Regions from separate parts of the Bradyrhizobium sp. WCU1 genome, predicted to be linked through region 2. Evidence: riboswitches for the same ligand, from Rfam matches in the RefSeq annotation. Region 2 holds a riboswitch; each other region holds the start of a gene.
The links. A riboswitch is a leader RNA that binds a small molecule or an ion and turns the genes downstream of it on or off. The one in region 2 is predicted to bind cobalamin.
Positions count from the first base shown of each region.

Region 1: another riboswitch for cobalamin. It lies ahead of ACTUWL_RS18440 (TonB-dependent receptor); the one in region 2 lies ahead of ACTUWL_RS20135 (TonB-dependent receptor plug domain-containing protein).
Region 3: another riboswitch for cobalamin. It lies ahead of ACTUWL_RS03570 (DUF1636 family protein); the one in region 2 lies ahead of ACTUWL_RS20135 (TonB-dependent receptor plug domain-containing protein).

Region 1 covers NZ_CM130280.1:3,980,180-3,985,553, forward strand. Annotated here, with positions in the region: gene ACTUWL_RS18430 (xanthine phosphoribosyltransferase) at 1-278, shown strand, start outside; gene ACTUWL_RS18435 (hypothetical protein) at 394-564, opposite strand; gene ACTUWL_RS18440 (TonB-dependent receptor) at 676-2,886, opposite strand; cobalamin riboswitch at 3,046-3,243, opposite strand; gene ACTUWL_RS18445 (FecCD family ABC transporter permease) at 3,356-4,399, shown strand; gene ACTUWL_RS18450 (ABC transporter ATP-binding protein) at 4,396-5,169, shown strand.
Region 2 covers NZ_CM130280.1:4,350,004-4,355,377, forward strand. Annotated here, with positions in the region: gene ACTUWL_RS20120 (amidohydrolase family protein) at 1-543, shown strand, start outside; gene ACTUWL_RS20125 (CobW family GTP-binding protein) at 545-1,474, shown strand; cobalamin riboswitch at 1,583-1,777, shown strand; gene ACTUWL_RS20130 (hypothetical protein) at 1,772-2,317, opposite strand; partial or broken gene ACTUWL_RS20135 (TonB-dependent receptor plug domain-containing protein) at 2,256-2,468, shown strand; gene ACTUWL_RS20140 (TonB-dependent receptor) at 2,647-4,158, shown strand; gene ACTUWL_RS20145 (PepSY domain-containing protein) at 4,161-5,374, shown strand, end outside.
Region 3 covers NZ_CM130280.1:771,124-776,497, reverse strand. Annotated here, with positions in the region: gene ACTUWL_RS03580 (cobyric acid synthase) at 1-1,011, opposite strand, end outside; gene cobO (cob(I)yrinic acid a,c-diamide adenosyltransferase) at 1,024-1,677, opposite strand; cobalamin riboswitch at 1,714-1,924, shown strand; gene ACTUWL_RS03570 (DUF1636 family protein) at 2,019-2,393, shown strand; gene cobW (cobalamin biosynthesis protein CobW) at 2,390-3,424, shown strand; gene cobN (cobaltochelatase subunit CobN) at 3,424-5,374, shown strand, end outside.

The DNA.
Region 1 (5,374 bases), 370 kb from region 2:
GCGACCTGATCCGGGAATGCGGCCGGATCGCTGCGGGTGAAGGCCTCTATCGGGGCAGCGCCGAGGAATTGACGCCGGTCCGGCTCGATTGGCTCAGCGCCGTGCCGCTCGGGATGACGGCCGCGCTGCTGCTGGCCTCGCCGCCGATCGCCGCATCGCTGGCGCGCGGGGGGTTCGGCGCGCACCTGCTCGATCGCGGGAGCATCAGGACAATCGAGGGGGAGGATTTCTTGCACGATCCCTCAACACGTCGTCCCGGCGAAAGCCGGGACCCATAACCACGAACGGTCCTTGGTGAGTGACGGTGGAACAACGAGTCCCATTCCCAACATCCGCCGCGGAGTATGGGTCCCGGCTTTCGCCGGGACGCCGTGGGGATGGATCGTTCATCGCTCACAACGGCTCGTCATCATTGCCGTAGCGGTCGAGCTTCGGCGTGGCGATGTCGCCATCCTCGTAATCGTCGTCCTGAGACGCCGCTGGCGGCGGCGGCTTCTTTGGCTTGTCGTCGGGCTTGTCGCGAGCCGTGGCGCCGCCCTTGCTTGTCTTTCCTGCCTTGGCCATGCGTTTCCTCTGCACGGGTCAAATCATCTGCCGGAATTCTACTCAGTTCCCTGGCGCTTGTAACGTGAGGAGATGGCGCGGCCGGTCACACTCCGCCGCGCCAGTCAGGCTCTAGAAGGTCGCGCCGGCCTTGACCATGTAGGTGCGGCCGGGCAGCGGATAGGCCGAGAAGCGGCCGGCCGTGAACGAGCTCGCGATGGCGTAGTCGTAGTACAGCGCGTTGAACAGGTTGTTGACGCTGAGCGACCAGAAGAAGCGGTCGACTTGTCCGCTCAGCTTCAGATCGGCGGTGGCGTTGCCGGGGATCCGGCTCTGGGTGTTGGCCTGATCGTTGTCCATGATGCGCGAGCTCCAGGCCCGCACCGTGGCGTCGAACACCAGATAGTTCTGCCAGATATTCCAGGTCAGGCCGATGTTGCCGGTGTAGCGGGAGACCAGCGGCACGTCGTTGCCGGCCCACATGCCGTCGCGGAACACGGCACGGGTGATCGCCATGCCGCCGCGCAGCGTGACGCTGTCGCTGACCTTGAGCGATGCGCTGGTCTCGGAGCCATAGCGCCGCGTGGGGTCGAGGTTGACGTTGTAGAACAGCACCGGGTTGAAATGGATCTCGTTCTCGAGGTCCATCAGATAGACGCTGGTCTGCACCTGAAACAGGTTGGTCTTGACCCGGAAGCCGCCCTCGACGTCCTCTGACGTCTGGGTCTTGAGCTGGAAGTTCTGCGGCAACGGGTTGAAGAACGCGTCGAAGCCCGGGCCTGACAAAACGCGCTCATCGACATCGGGCGTGCGGAAGGCACGCGCGGCGCGGCCGAACACCGAGAAGGTGTCGGTGAAGCGATGCTCGATGCCGACATGTGCAGCGTACTGCGTCTCGTTGCTGCCGAGCGGGGAGGCCTGCGTGTCGAACGCGAACGGCGCGTTCGGGTCGTAGCGGTCGCGCGCCGAGACGTTGGTATTCTGCACGCGCGCGCCGTAGGAGAAATCGGTCGTCGGCAACAGACCCAGCGTATGCTGCCAGTAACCGGCGACGGTCTGCTGCTCGATGTTGTAGATGTGGAAGGGGTCGACGCCCTGATAGGCGCCGCGCGCCTCGCGGAACGTCGAATCGTAATAGTCGATGCCGGTCAGGATCGTCGACGGCATTCCGAACGCGACGTTCTTGATGCTGAGCCGCGGTGTCAGCGACCAGGTCTGCAGCGCCGCATCGTTGTAGGTCGAGGCGAAGCTGATGGTCGGCACTGTGCCGAAGAAGCCGCTTTGCGTCTCACGCTGCCGCCAGCCGCCGTCGACGATGAGGTCGACGCCGTTGGTCAATGTTTTGGTAAAGCCGGCCGTGACGCTTGCCGTCTGCTGGTTGGCGTAGTCGAACGGCGTCGCCGCGCCGCGGCGATCGGTGAGCAGCTGGTTGACGCCGATCGACGGATCGACCAGCCGTCCGCCGGGCAGGCCGAGCTTCTGGTCGCTGCCGGTGACGGTCAGGAAGGCGATTAGATCCGACGTGGTGTAGTTGACGCTGCCGACCGCGTTGCGCTGGTCGAGCGCATTGTTGACGCGGTAGCCGTCGGACTTGATGCCATTGCCGTAGAACGAGGTCGACCAGGGTCCGGAATTGAGCGCCGCGGACACGGCCGCCATCCGGCTATTGAAGGAACCGAACCCGCCCTCGGCCCTGATCGTGGCGGGTGGACCGCCAGCGCCGGTCTTGGTGATGATGTTGACCACGCCGCCCACCGCGTTGTCGCCATAGAGCACCGCGCCGCTGTTGCCTCTGACGATCTCGATCCGCGCGATCGAATCGAGCGGGATCGTGGTGAGGTCGAAGCCGGCCTTGTCGACGTCGTTGAGGCGGCGGCCGTTGAGCAGGAACAGGGTGTTGTCGGAGGCGAACGCGCCGAAGCCGCGCAGGTCGACCGAGGTCTTGGCGCCGTTCGGTCCTCCATAGGGCGTTTGCAACTGCACGCCCGGCACCTGCGCGAGAATCTCGGGCAGCGACTGCACCGGCGAATGCGCGATGTCGTCGGCCGTGATCACGGTCGAGGAGGAGCCGACAATACCGGCGAACTGGCGGCCGCCACCGGCGTCGCCCGTTCCGGTGACTACACCGGTCCCGGTCGCGCCCGATCCGCTTCCGCTGCCCGCGTTGTTGCTCTGCGTGGTGCCCGGCGCCGGGCGGCGCGGTGCCGGTGTTTGGTCGGCCGCCGGCTTGGCGCGCGTGACATTCTGGTCGCCCGGCTTGGTGACTTCGATCGCGGGCAGCTGATCGGGAGCGGGCGCCTGCTGCGCCCGCGCGGCTGAGATGATGATTGACGGCACGATCATCGTCGACGCGAGCAGAAGCGCGCGGCGCCGACGGGCAGGGTAGCAGAACATAGGCGAGACCTCGGTAACGTCAGTGGCACGTCACCGCGAACCAGTCTCACCATGTGCTTGCCGCATCAGGTGAAGCTCATGCCTGTACTCCCCGACCGGCATCCTCGCGTGTGACCACGGCTGACGGCAGGTCTCCTGGCTCGCGGGTCGTTACCCTTCGTCGCCTTCCCAGGACCGAGACTCCCAGTGGCATCTGACGAAGGATTCACCGCATACAGTTGCGGGGGCAGCCGCGGCCTTGGGGAGGTTTCCCCGCACCGCATTCCCTTTTCATCTCATCAAAGAACCGTCATGTTCATCTAGGGTTCGGCCGCGCAGCAAAGTCAATCCGGCGGCGGTCGGGCGATCGCCGCACGGCCACGGTTTTTGTCGAGTGTCGCTTGTCTGCCACGGCGATCGCTGTAAGAGCATGGATCCAATGAGCGTGCAGGAGTTTGCCTTGGCGGCCGAGGTCGCGGCGCGGCGCCGGTGGGGTGCCACCGCGGCGCTGCTCGCGCTCGTGGCGCTGCTGCTGGTGATCTCGCTCGGCATCGGGCCGGTGCGGTTGTCGCCGCTTGCGGTGATCGAGGCGCTGTTCGGCGGCGGCAGCGACGTGGCGCAGGTGATCGTGCGCGAGATCCGCCTGCCGCGCACCATCCTTGCATTCGCGATCGGCGGCATTCTCGGGCTGTCAGGCGCGGCGCTGCAGGGCCTGCTGCGCAATCCGCTGGCCTCGCCATCGCTGTTCGGCGCGCCGCAATCCGCGGCATTCGGCGCGGTGTTGGTGATCGCGCTGGGGCTTGCCGATGTACGCTCGTATGCACTGCCGGTGGTGGCGATCATCGCCGCCTTCGGCTCGGTGTTCGCGCTGCTCGCGATCGCCGGCCGCAATGCCGGGCTGCTGATCCTGATCCTCGCGGGGCTCGCGATCTCGAGCTTTGCGGGAGCCGCGACCGCCCTGGTGATGAACCTCTCCAGCAATCCGTTCGTGGTGCTGGAGATCGCGTTCTGGCTGCTCGGCTCGCTGGAGGACCGCAGCTTCCAGCACGTGGCGCTGGCGCTGCCCTTCATCGTCGCGGGTGCCGCCATCCTGCTGAGCCAGGCGAACGCCTTCCGCACGCTGACGCTCGGCGAGGAGGCCGCACAGAGCCTCGGCGTCGATGTCGCCCGGCTGCGGCTCCTTGTGATCACAGGCGTTGCGCTCGGCGTCGGCGGCGCGGTTGCCGTGACCGGCACGATCGGTTTCATTGGGCTCGTCGCCCCGCATCTGATGCGACCGCTGATCGGCCACGATCCGGCGCGGCTTCTGGTGCCGAGCGCGCTTACCGGCTCGGCCCTGCTGCTCGCCGCCGATATCGCGGTGCGCATCATCCCGTCGACCTCGGACATCAAGGTCGGCGTGCTGACCTCGATCATCGGCGTGCCGTTCTTCCTCTATTTGATCATGCGCGAACGCCGCGCGCTCGGTGGGGGCGTGGCATGACATTGCTTACCACCAGTGGTCTCTATGCGTCGCTCGGCCGTCGCGAGGTGCTGCATGATATTTCGTTGTCGCTGGCCCCGGGTCATCTGGTCGCGCTGGTCGGGCCGAACGGCGCCGGCAAGACCACGCTGCTGCGCGCGCTGGCCGGGCTGATCCCGTCGAACGGTGAGATCCGGATCGGCGACGATGCGCTGGCGTTGCTGCCTCTGCGCGAGCGCGCCAAGCGCTTCGCCTATCTGCCGCAAGGGCACATGGTGCATTGGCCGCTGCCGGCGCGGGACATCGTCGCGCTCGGCCGCTATCCGCATGGCGCCACCGACCCGGGACGGCTGTCGCCGAGGGATGTGGAAGCCGTGCTGCGAGCGATGCAGGCGGTCGACGTCGTCGAATTCAGTGATCGCCGCGTCACCGAGCTGTCCGGCGGCGAGCGCAGCCGCGTAGCGCTGGCTAGGGTGCTCGCGGTCGAGGCGCCGGTGATCCTCGCCGACGAGCCGACCGCATCGCTCGATCCGCGCCACCAGATCGACGTGATGCAGAAGCTGCGCAATGTCGCCGACACCGGCGTGCTGGTCATCGTGGTGACGCATGATCTCGGGCTCGCCGCGCGCTTCGCCGATCATGTGTTGGTGCTGTCGGAGGGACGGCTGGCGGCGCAGGGCACGCCTGATGAGGCATTGTCGGAGAGCGTCCTCGCCAGCGTGTTCCGGGTCAGCGCCTATCGCGCCGAATTTCGGCGCGAGACAGTGATCGTGCCGTGGGCGGACGTGTGATGATCCGGCATTGCCACGAACTCGGTGCACCTCTCCCGCTTGCGGGGGAGGTCGCATCGCATCAGGGATGCGATGCGGGTGCGGGCTCTCTCCACAATGCGATTCGCGGAGAGAACCCCCACCCCAGCCCTCCCCCGCAAGCGGGAGAGGGGGCGCAGTTTCGGCGCGGCCGGCATCTCGCTTCGTTTCACCTTGCGCTGGTGTT
Region 2 (5,374 bases):
GCTGAGCCCTCCACGCTGGTGCTGTGGCATGTGCTCGACATCGAGAACAACGCGCATCATCGCGATCTGCTCGACATGGCGGTGTTGTATCCGGGCGGTGCGATCGCCTCCGACGCGATGCCGTGGACGCTGTCGGACGGCCGCCCCTACACCGGCGACGCCTGGCCGCTGCCGGACGATGCCACCTCACATCCGCGCTCGGCGGGCTGCTTCACCCGCTTCATCCGCGAATGGGTGCGCGAGCGCAAGAAGGTGTCGCTGCTCGAGGGCATCCGCAAATGCGCGCTGATTCCGGCCGAGATCCTGTCGGCGAGCACGCCGGCGATGCGCGCCAAGGGCAGGCTGCAGGCGGGCGCCGACGCCGACATCGTCGCGTTCGACTATGAGACGCTAAGCGACCGTGCGACCTTCTCGGCGATGAACCGTCCGGCGGAAGGTGTGCGGCACCTCGTGGTCAGCGGCCAGCCGCTGATCAATGACGGCGTGCTCGATGTCGCGGCGCGGCCCGGCCGGCCGGTGCGCCGGCCGGTCACCGGGGGCTGACGTGCCGGTCCCGATCCTGCTGGTCGCGGGCTTCCTCGGGGTCGGCAAGACCACGGTCGTCAACCATCTGCTGGCCCATGCGCAAGGCAAGCGCATCGCCGCCGTTGTGAACGATTTCGGCGCGATCAACATCGACGCGGAGTTGATCGCCGGCGCCAGTGATGGCGTGGTCAGCCTGAGCAACGGCTGCATCTGCTGCACGCTGGAGGGCGACCTGCTGCGCACGCTCGCAACCCTGCTGCGGCGTGATCCGCGTCCGGAGTTCATCGTGATCGAGACCAGCGGGATCGCTGATCCCGCCGACATCGTGCGCAATCTGATGGATCCGGTGATCTGGAGGGAGGCGCCGCTGGAGACGGTGCTCTGCGTGGTCGATGCGACGCAACCGGTGACAGCGCTGGATGATGCACTGCTGCGCTCGCAGCTGCGGGCGGCGGATGTGGTGGCGTTGAGCAAGGTGGATCTCGCCGATGCCGCCGCCTGCGCCACGATTCGCGCCGCCGTGCGGACGGTGCGTCCGGCGGCCGTGGTGGTCGATACCCTGCATGGCGAGGTGCCGGCCGCGCTGCTGTTTCCGGCTGATCTCGATCATGTGCCGGCGCCGCGCGAGCCCGCGCCGCGACGGCCGGCGACCGATCGCTTCGAGACGCTGAGTTGGACCTCGGAGCGGCCGGTGCTTCTGCCGCGCCTGCAGCAGGCGATCGGCAAACTGGCGCCGAAGCTGGCGCGGGCGAAGGGATTGTTCGAGACGGTGGAGCAGCCCGGACGGCTGACGGTATTTCAACTCGCCGGCGGCCGCGCGAAGCTGGCTGCAGGCGGTGTCCCGGCGCCCGGTGTACCGCGCACGCGGCTAGTGTTCATCGCCGAGATGGGAGCGCTCTCGCGTGCCGAGATCGATGAGATCATGCAGGGATGCGTCGAAGCAGGATGACGGGACAATAAGCCTCCGCGTCAGCAAACGGCTGTGTCATCGCCGCAGCACAATCGCGCAAAGCATGCGTGCGACAATCGCATCGAATTGACAGCCCAGCCGGCACCTCCTATCAATTTCGGCGACGGTTCCCTTCGGGGATCAAAAGGGAATGCGGTGCGAGGGTAACCCAATGCCGCAGCTGTCCCCGCAACTGTAAACGGCGAGCCTTTCGTCAATTTGCCACTGGGCTACTCAGCTCGGGAAGGCGTCAACAGGCGATGACCCGTGAGCCAGGAGACCTGCCGTCAGTCGTGGTCACACGCGAGCACATCGGGCGGGGGCGTCCTGGTGGGATCGGAGCACTGCCTTTCCGGCAATGCGCCAGTCCGCGTTCGCGGTGACGTGCCACGTTACCGCGAGTCGTTTCATGTCCTCGTCTTCTTCCGTTGCGCGCAACTGGCGCCTCGGTCTCGTCTGCTCCTTGTCATCATTGTTGCTGCCGGCTGAAGCTTCAGCACAAACAGCTCCACCCACCACGCTCGATCCGATCGAGGTCGCACCATCGGCATCCGCGAAGCCCAAACCCGCGGCGCGAAGCAGCAACACCGCGACCGCGCGGCAGCGCGCCAGGCCGGCAACGGCCGCGGCAGCCGGCGGCGCGCCGCGCGCCGCAGCGTCGGGCGCATCGGGGGCGGCTTCGCCGACACTCAATGCCACCACGCAAGGCGGCACCGGCAGCCGCCTCAACCTGACGCCGCTGCAGACGCCGGCGAGCGTCGAGATCATCACCGCGCAGACCATCGCCGAACGCGGCCAGCATAGTGTGCTCGATGCCGTTACCCAGAACGCGGCCGGCTTCATCGCAACGCCTGCGCCTGGCAATGGCGGCCTGTCGTTCAGCACCCGCGGCTTTGCCGGCAGCAACTCGGTGATGACGCTCTACGACGGCTCGCGCTTCTATATCGGCTCCGGCACCCTGACGTTCCCCTACGACACCTGGTCGGCGCAGCGCATCGAAGTGCTGCGCGGCCCGGCCTCGGTGCTGTACGGTGAAGGCGCGATCGGCGGCGTCATCAACGTGATCCCGAAGAAGCCGCAGAACACGCCCTACAACGAGGCCGAGGTTTCGCTCGACAGCAACATGACGCGGCGGCTGTCGGTAGGACAGCACCGGTCCGATCAATCCCAATGTGTCGTATCGCATCAACGCCACCGGCAACATGTCGAACGGCTGGGTCGATCGCGACAAGACCTCGAATGCGGCGGTGTCGGCCGCCGTGCGCGTGCAGGCGTCGGAGAATCTCGCCTTCACGCTGTCGGAAGATTATGCCGATCGCAGCCCGTCGCGCTATTTCGGCACGCCGTTGATCAACGGCGCGATCCAGGACGCGCTGCGCTTCAAGAACTACAACGCCTCCGACAGCGCGATCCGCTACCAGGACAGCTGGACCCAGTTCAAGACCGAGTGGGATGTCGCCGACGGCATCAAGGTCAACAACACGCTTTATTACCTGACCAGCGAGCGGCACTGGCGCGACATCGAGAACTACACCTGGAATCCGAAGACGCAGCTGATCGACCGCTCCAGCTATATCGAGATCTTCCACGACCAGAAGCAGTCCGGTAACCGGATGGACGCAACGTTCAGCGGTCACATCTTCGGCCTTGCGAACCAGTTCGTCGCCGGCTTCGACGTCAATCACATCGAGTTCTTCCACACCAACAACTCACCCTATGGCGGCGCGTCGTCGGTGAACCCGTATGTGTTCGATCCCGGGTCGTTTTTTGCAACCACGACGGCGACCGCGCCGGGCTTCAATTCGATCGTCAATCAATACGCGCTGTTCGCCGAGGACCGGCTCAAGCTGACCGATCAATTGTCGCTCGTTACCGGCGTCCGATACGACCGACCCGAGATCGATCGCACCGACTACAAGATACCGGGGAACAGTTTCGAAACCACGCTGTCGGGTACCAGCTGGCGCACCGGCCTCGTGTACGAACCGATCAAGGACCTCGCGCTCTACGGCCAGTATGCGGTCGGCGTCGACCCGGTCGGCAATCTCATCTCGCTGTCTGCTTCGCAGAAGAACTTCCAGCTCGCCAGCGGCAAGCAGACCGAGATCGGCGTCAAGCAGTCGTTCCTGGGCGGACGCGGCGAGTGGACGCTGGCGGGCTATGAGATCGTCAAGAACAATCTGCTCATCGCAGATCCCGGCAATCCCGGATACTCGCTCCAGGTCGGGCAGCAATCATCGCGTGGCGTCGAGGCCTCGGTCGGGCTCGCGCTCGACTACGGCTGGCGCATCGACGCCAATACGGCGCTGCTGCGCGCCAAATACGACAACAACAGCCAGCTGGTCGGCGGCAAGATCGTCAGCTATGCCGGCAATGTCCCGGTCAACGTGCCGCAGCAGGTCTCCAATGTCTGGCTGACTTGGGATTTCGCGCCCAACTGGTCGGTCTATGGCGGCGTGCAGATCGTCGGCGCGATGTACTCCGATCTCGCCAACACCCAGAGGCGGCCGGGCTACAATGTGGTCAATGGCGGCATCAGGTGGAAACCGGACGATCGCACGACGGTTGCCTTCCGTGTCTACAATCTGTTCGACCAGGTCTACGCGGTGACCGCGAACGGCACGGGGCAGTGGCTGCTGGGCATGCCGCGCACGGCGGAACTGTCCGTCAACGTGAAGTTCTGACCATGCGCAAGGCTCTGATCCGGCGAGGGCGGCGGTGGCTCTATGTCGTCCATCGCTGGATCGGCATTGCGACGTGCCTCTTGTTCGCGATGTGGTTCATCTCGGGCCTCGTCATGATGTATGTCGCGTTTCCACGCCTCACCGACGGCGAGCGCCTCGCTGCGCTCCCGCTCATTCTCTGGAACAAGGTGCAGGTCGCGCCGGATCGCGCGATGGCGATTGCGGGCGCAGAGCATTATCCGCGCGACCTGCGGCTCTCGATGATGGATGATACGCCGGTCTATCGCGTGACCGGCTGGAAGGGCGCCGCCGGCACCATCTCGGCGACCGATGGCCGCGTGATCGATCACATCACGCCGGATCAGGCGCTTGCGATCGCCGGCCATCACTCGCATGCGGCGCAGCCACAATTGCTCGACACGGTGACGCGCGATCAATGGTCGGTCACCGCGCGCTTCGATCCGTTGCGGCCGCTCTATCGGATCGGCCTCGGTGATGCCGACGGCACCGAGCTCTACGTCTCCGCGCGCAGCGGCGAGATCGCGCTCGATACCACGCGGCGCGAACGGATCTGGAACTGGCTCGGATCGATCCCGCACTGGATCTATCCGACCGTGCTGCGCAAGGACGGCCCGCTGTGGCGGGACGTCGTGCTGTGGATCTCGGGCATCTGCCTCGTGGTCGCGGTCACCGGATTCTGGATCGGCATTCTCCGGCTGCGGCTGACGCGCCGCTACGCCGATGGCGCCGTCTCGCCCTATCGCGGCTGGATGGGCTGGCATCATATCGCGGGCCTCGTCGGCGGCATCTTCGTCTTCACCTGGATGTTCAGCGGCTGGCTGTCGCTCAATCCCGGCGGTGCGTTCTCCGGGCGCGGCATGACGCGTGAGATCGCGACCGGCTACAGCGGCCATGATGCGCCCGACATCGTCGCCGAGTTCCGGTCGCCGCCGTCGATATCGGCAGTGGAGGCGCGCTTCGTCTGGATCGGCGGACGCCCGCTGATGTTGCTCGACGACAGCAGCGGCCGTCGCAGCCTCGCCGATCCGGCAACCGGCGCGCCCGTGGCGCTCCCGCGGGACGAGATCATCGCGGCCGCCCGACGCGCGATGCCGGGCGCTGCGATGACATCGGTGCATCAACTCGATGAGCCGGATGCGTATTGGTACACGCTGCATCATCAGCGCGAGCTTCCGGTGTTGCGGATCGGCTTCGA
Region 3 (5,374 bases), 3.6 Mb from region 2:
GAGCATCTGGTAGCCGCCGCACAGGCCGAGGACATGGCCGCCGCGGCGATGGTGCGCCAGCAGATCGATGTCCCAGCCTTGCGCGCGCAGGAAGGCGAGGTCGCCGCGGGTCGATTTCGAGCCGGGCAGGATGACGAGCCTGGCATCGCCGGGGACGGCTTCGCCCGGGCGCACCATCACGAGGTCGACGCCGGGCTCGAGCTTCAGCGGATCGAGGTCGTCGAAATTGGCGATCCGCGACAGCGCCAGAAACGCGATCTTGCATTGTCCGGGCTTGCGCGCCTCGCCGAGCCCGAGCGCATCTTCGGCAGGCAGCTCGGCGGCGCGAGCGAACCAGGGCAGCACGCCGAAGCCGCGCCATCCGGTGCGGGTTTCGATCAGGCGGTAGCCGTCATCGAACAGCGAGGGATCACCGCGGAATTTGTTGATGACGAAGCCCTGGATCATCGCGGCATCGTCGGGATCGATCACCGTCTTGATGCCGACGAGCTGCGCGATCACGCCGCCGCGGTCGATGTCGCCGACCAACACCACGGGCACGTCGGCCTTGCGCGCAAAGCCCATATTGGCGATGTCGGCCTTGCGCAAATTGACCTCGGCGGGACTGCCGGCGCCTTCGACCAGCACCAGATCGGCGCACGCCTTCAGGCGCTCGAAGCTTTCCAGCACCGCGCCCATCAGCGACGGTTTCATCGCGGCATATTCGCGCGCGCGGGCGGTCGCGATCCGCTTGCCGTGCACGATGACCTGGGCGCCGACATCGGTCTCCGGCTTCAGCAGCACCGGGTTCATGTCGGTGTGCGGCTCGACGCCGGCGGCGAGCGCCTGCAACGCCTGCGCGCGTCCGATCTCGCCGCCGTCGACGGTCACGGCCGCATTGTTCGACATGTTCTGCGGCTTGAACGGCAGCACGCGCAGGCCGCGCCGCGTGGCGGCGCGCGCGAGGCCGGCGACGATGAGCGACTTGCCCACGTCCGAGCCGGCGCCCTGGATCATCAATGCGCGCGCCATGGCGTTGGGCTCTTAGAACTCGACGCCCGGCTGGGCCTTGATGCCGGACCGGAACGGATGCTTCACCAGCGTCATCTCGGTGACGAGGTCGGCGATCTCGATCAACTCCTCCTTGGCGTTGCGACCGGTGAGCACGACATGGGTCATCGGTGGCTTCGACGTCTTCAGGAAATCGACCACGTCGGCGATCGCCAGATAGTCGTAGCGCAGCGCAATGTTGATCTCGTCGAGCACGACCATGCGCAGGCTTTCGTCGGCGATCAGCTGCTTGGCCTTTTCCCAGCCGGCTTGCGCCGCCGCGATGTCGCGGGCGCGATCCTGCGTCTCCCAGGTGAAGCCTTCACCCATCGCGTGGAATTGACAGAGATCGCCGAAATGCCCGGCGAGCAGGCGGCGCTCGCCGGTATCCCAGGCACCCTTGATGAACTGCACCACGGCGCAGGGAAAGCCGTGCGCCACGCAGCGGACGATCATGCCGAAGGCGGAGGAGGATTTTCCCTTGCCGGCGCCGGTGTGAACGATGATCAGGCCCTTTTCGCCGCTCTTGGTCGCCATGATCTTGTCGCGGGCGACCTTCTTTTTCGCCATCTTGGTCGCGTGGCGCGTATCCAGCGAAGCCTCGCCGCTGACGACCTCGTCTTCGGTCCCGTTTCCTTCAGACGTCATGACGTTCCTTCGGCTTGACAAGTTCGAGCCGCGGACGAATGGTGGGTCCGCGTTGGTTCCTGTCCTATGACAGGCGAAGAGGGAATGCGATAGGGCTCAAGTCGGGCCTGAAAAGCAGCCGCCCCCGCGACCGTGACCGGAGAGATGCCCAAAGCCACTGATTCCCCAAGGGGATCGGGAAGGCGGGGATCGAAGGGAGAAATCCTGCTCCGCAAGCCGGGAGACCTGCCAACGCAGCATGTTGTGAGACCGGCGGACGGGGTGTTCCGCGACGGGGAACGAACCGGTGCAAGATCGGTTCGTGTGCCTCATCGCTTCCCGCTGTCAATCCAGGAAGGCCGATGAGCGTTACCCTTCATGTCTGTATTACCTGCCGCGCCGGCCAAACGCTGGCGGAAGGTGAAGTCGCGCCCGGTGCGCGCCTGCACGCCGCGCTTGTCGAGGCCGGTGTGCCCGATGGCGTCAATCTGGTTCCCGTCGAATGTCTCTCGGCTTGCAGCCAGGGCTGCTCGGTCGCGCTCAGCGCGCCCGGCCGGTGGTCCTATGTCTATGGGCGCCTGTCCGAAGCCAATGCCGGGGATGTGATCGCCGGCGCCAGCGCCTATGCCGCGGCGCCCGACGGCATCGTGCCGTGGCGCAGCCGCCCGGAAGTTTTCCGCAAGCAATCGCTTGCCCGCATTCCACCACTTCCCGTCGTGCCGGAGGCCGCAGAATGACGACACTCGCCAAGGTTCCGGTCACCGTCGTGACCGGCTTTCTCGGATCCGGCAAGACGACGCTGATCCAGCATCTGATCCGCAACGCCAACGGCAAGAAGCTCGCCGTGCTGGTGAACGAATTCGGCAGCGAGGGCGTCGACGGCGACATCCTGAAGTCGTGCGCCGACGCCGATTGCCCGACCGAGAACATCGTCGAGCTCGCCAATGGCTGCATCTGCTGCACCGTCGCCGACGATTTCATCCCGGCGATGGAGCAGTTGCTCGCGCGCCCGGTGAAGCCCGATCACATCGTGATCGAGACCTCCGGCCTCGCGCTGCCGAAGCCGCTGCTCAAGGCGTTCGACTGGCCGGAGATTCGTTCGCGGATCACGGTCGACGGCGTGATCGCGCTGGCCGATGCGGAAGCCGTTGCGGCCGGCCGGTTTGCGCCCGACGTTGCCGCAGTGGATGCGCAGCGCGCGGCCGACGCCAATCTCGACCACGAGACGCCGCTGTCCGAAGTGTTCGAGGATCAGATCGCCTGCGCCGACATCGTGCTGCTGACCAAGGCCGATCTCGCCGGGGCAGAGGGGATCAGGGTGGCCAAGGAGGTGATCGCGGCCGAGATGCCGCGCGAGGTGCCGATGTTGCCCGTTGTCGACGGCACCATCGACGCGCGCGTGATCCTTGGGCTCGGCGCCGCGGCGGAAAACGATCTCGCGGCGCGCCCGTCGCATCATGACGGCGAAGAGGAGCACGAGCACGACGATTTCAATTCGGTGGTGATCGATCTGCCCGAGATTGTCGATGTCGAGGCGCTGGTCGCTTCGATCAAGGGGCTGGCGCGCGAGCAGAACGTGCTGCGCGCCAAGGGCTATATCGCCGTCGAGGGCAAGCCGATGCGGTTACTGGTGCAATCGGTCGGCGAGCGGGTGCGGCATCAGTTCGACATGCCCTGGGGCATGCGGCCGCGGCAGTCGAAGCTCGTCGTGATCGGCGAACACGGCGATATTGATGAAGCCGCCATCAGGGCACGGCTTGGTGTCTGATGCACGTCGTCTTCCGCGAGAGTCGCGGCCTTGAGGAGACCGCGACACCAAGGGACCTCGGCCAGGATCCGGCCGATCTCGTGGTGTTGTCGTTTTCCGACAGCGATCTCGCGGCGTTCGCGGCCGGCTGGCGACGTGGCCGTGCGGCATTGCCGTCGCTGCGGCTCGCCAATCTCGCGGAGCTGCGCCATCCGCTGTCGGTCGATACTTATATCGAGCGGACGCTGTCGCACGCGCGCGGCATTCTGGTGCGGCTGATCGGCGGCGAACCCTATTGGTCCTACGGGCTCTCAGCGGTGCATCGGCTGGCCAGGGAGCGCGGCATCGCCCTGGTAGTGCTGCCGGCGGATGGCCGCGACGATCTGCGGCTCGATGAATTCTCGACCTTGCCGGTCTCGACCCTGCGCCGTCTGAAGGTGCTGTGCGACAAGGGCGGCCCGGTTGCCGCGCAGGCCGTGATCGCGCAACTGGCGCTGGCGTCCGGCCTCTATGCCGGGCCAGTGGTGGGCGAGATCGATCTGCCGGAGATCGGCGTCTACGATCCCCGGCGCGGTGCCGTCGCGGTGCTGCCGGCGCCGGATGGCCGGCCGCGGGCGCTCGTGACCTTCTATCGCTCCTATCTCGCGGCCGGCGACACCGCGCCGGTCGACGCGTTGATCGATGCGTTGCGTGAGAGGGGCTTTGATGCCCACGGTGTCTTCGTCACCTCGCTGAAGGCGGCAGGTGTTGCGGACTGGCTGCGCGTTCAGCTCGCGCAATGCCCGCCTGCGGCCATCGTCAACGCCACTGCGTTCTCCGCTGCCGGGAACGACGGCACGACGCCGTTCGACGCGGCTTCGTGCCCGATGTTCCAGGTCGCGCTGTCCACGGCGCGGCGCGAGGATTGGGCCTTGTCGCTGCGCGGCCTGTCGCCCGGCGATCTCGCAATGCATGTGGTGTTGCCGGAAGTCGACGGCCGCCTGTTCGCTGGTGTAGCGAGCTTCAAGTCGCCCGGTGAGCGCGATCCCGATCTGCAATTCGCGCATCTTGCGCATCGACCGGACGCCGAGCGTGTCGCGGCGATTGTCGCGCGCGTCGCAGCCTGGCACCGGCTTGCCGGCAAGCCGGCGCAAGACAAGCAGCTCGCGCTCGTGCTGTCGAACTATCCCGGCCGTCCGCATCAGATCGCCCACGCCGTCGGCCTTGATGCGCTTGCTTCAGTCCAGACGTTGCTGGCCGATCTCGCGGGTGCAGGGTTTGACGTCGAGGCGGTGGAGTTGCCGGGCGATGCGCTTTTGCGCCGGAAACTGACGTGGGACGTGAACGAATATCGCGCGGCGCTCTCCGGTATTCCCCTGCAGCTCCAGGATGATCTGGCGCGTGCATGGGGCGCCCCGGAGGACGATCCCGATTGCCGTGACGGCGCATTTCATTTCGCCGCGATCCGATGCGGCAAGTCGGTCATCGCCGTTCAGCCGGAGCGCGGTGATGTCAGTCATCGCGATGCCGACTATCACGATCTGTCGCGCATGCCCCGCCATGCCTATGTCGCGTTCCATCTCTGGCTCCGGGGGCAAGGTATCGACGCCGTCGTCCACATCGGCGCGCATGGCACGCTGGAATGGCTGCCCGGCAAATCGGTTGCGCTGTCGTCCGCGTGCTGGCCGGAGGCATTGATCGGCGATCTGCCGGTTGTCTATCCCTTCATCGTCAACGATCCCGGCGAGGCGGCGCAGGCCAAGCGCCGGATCGGCGCCGTGACGATCGGTCATCTGCCGCCGCCGCTGGGACAAGCCGCGGTGCCGGAAAGCCTGCGTGCTCTCGAGCGCCTGCTCGATGAATATTCGACCGCCGATGGTCTCGACCCGGCGCGGCGGCAGCGCCTGATCGCTGCGATCCGCGAAGAAGCGCGCATAGCCGGGCTGGAGGACGATCTCGGTCTTGCCGCGTCAGTCTCCGCGGCCGAGGCCA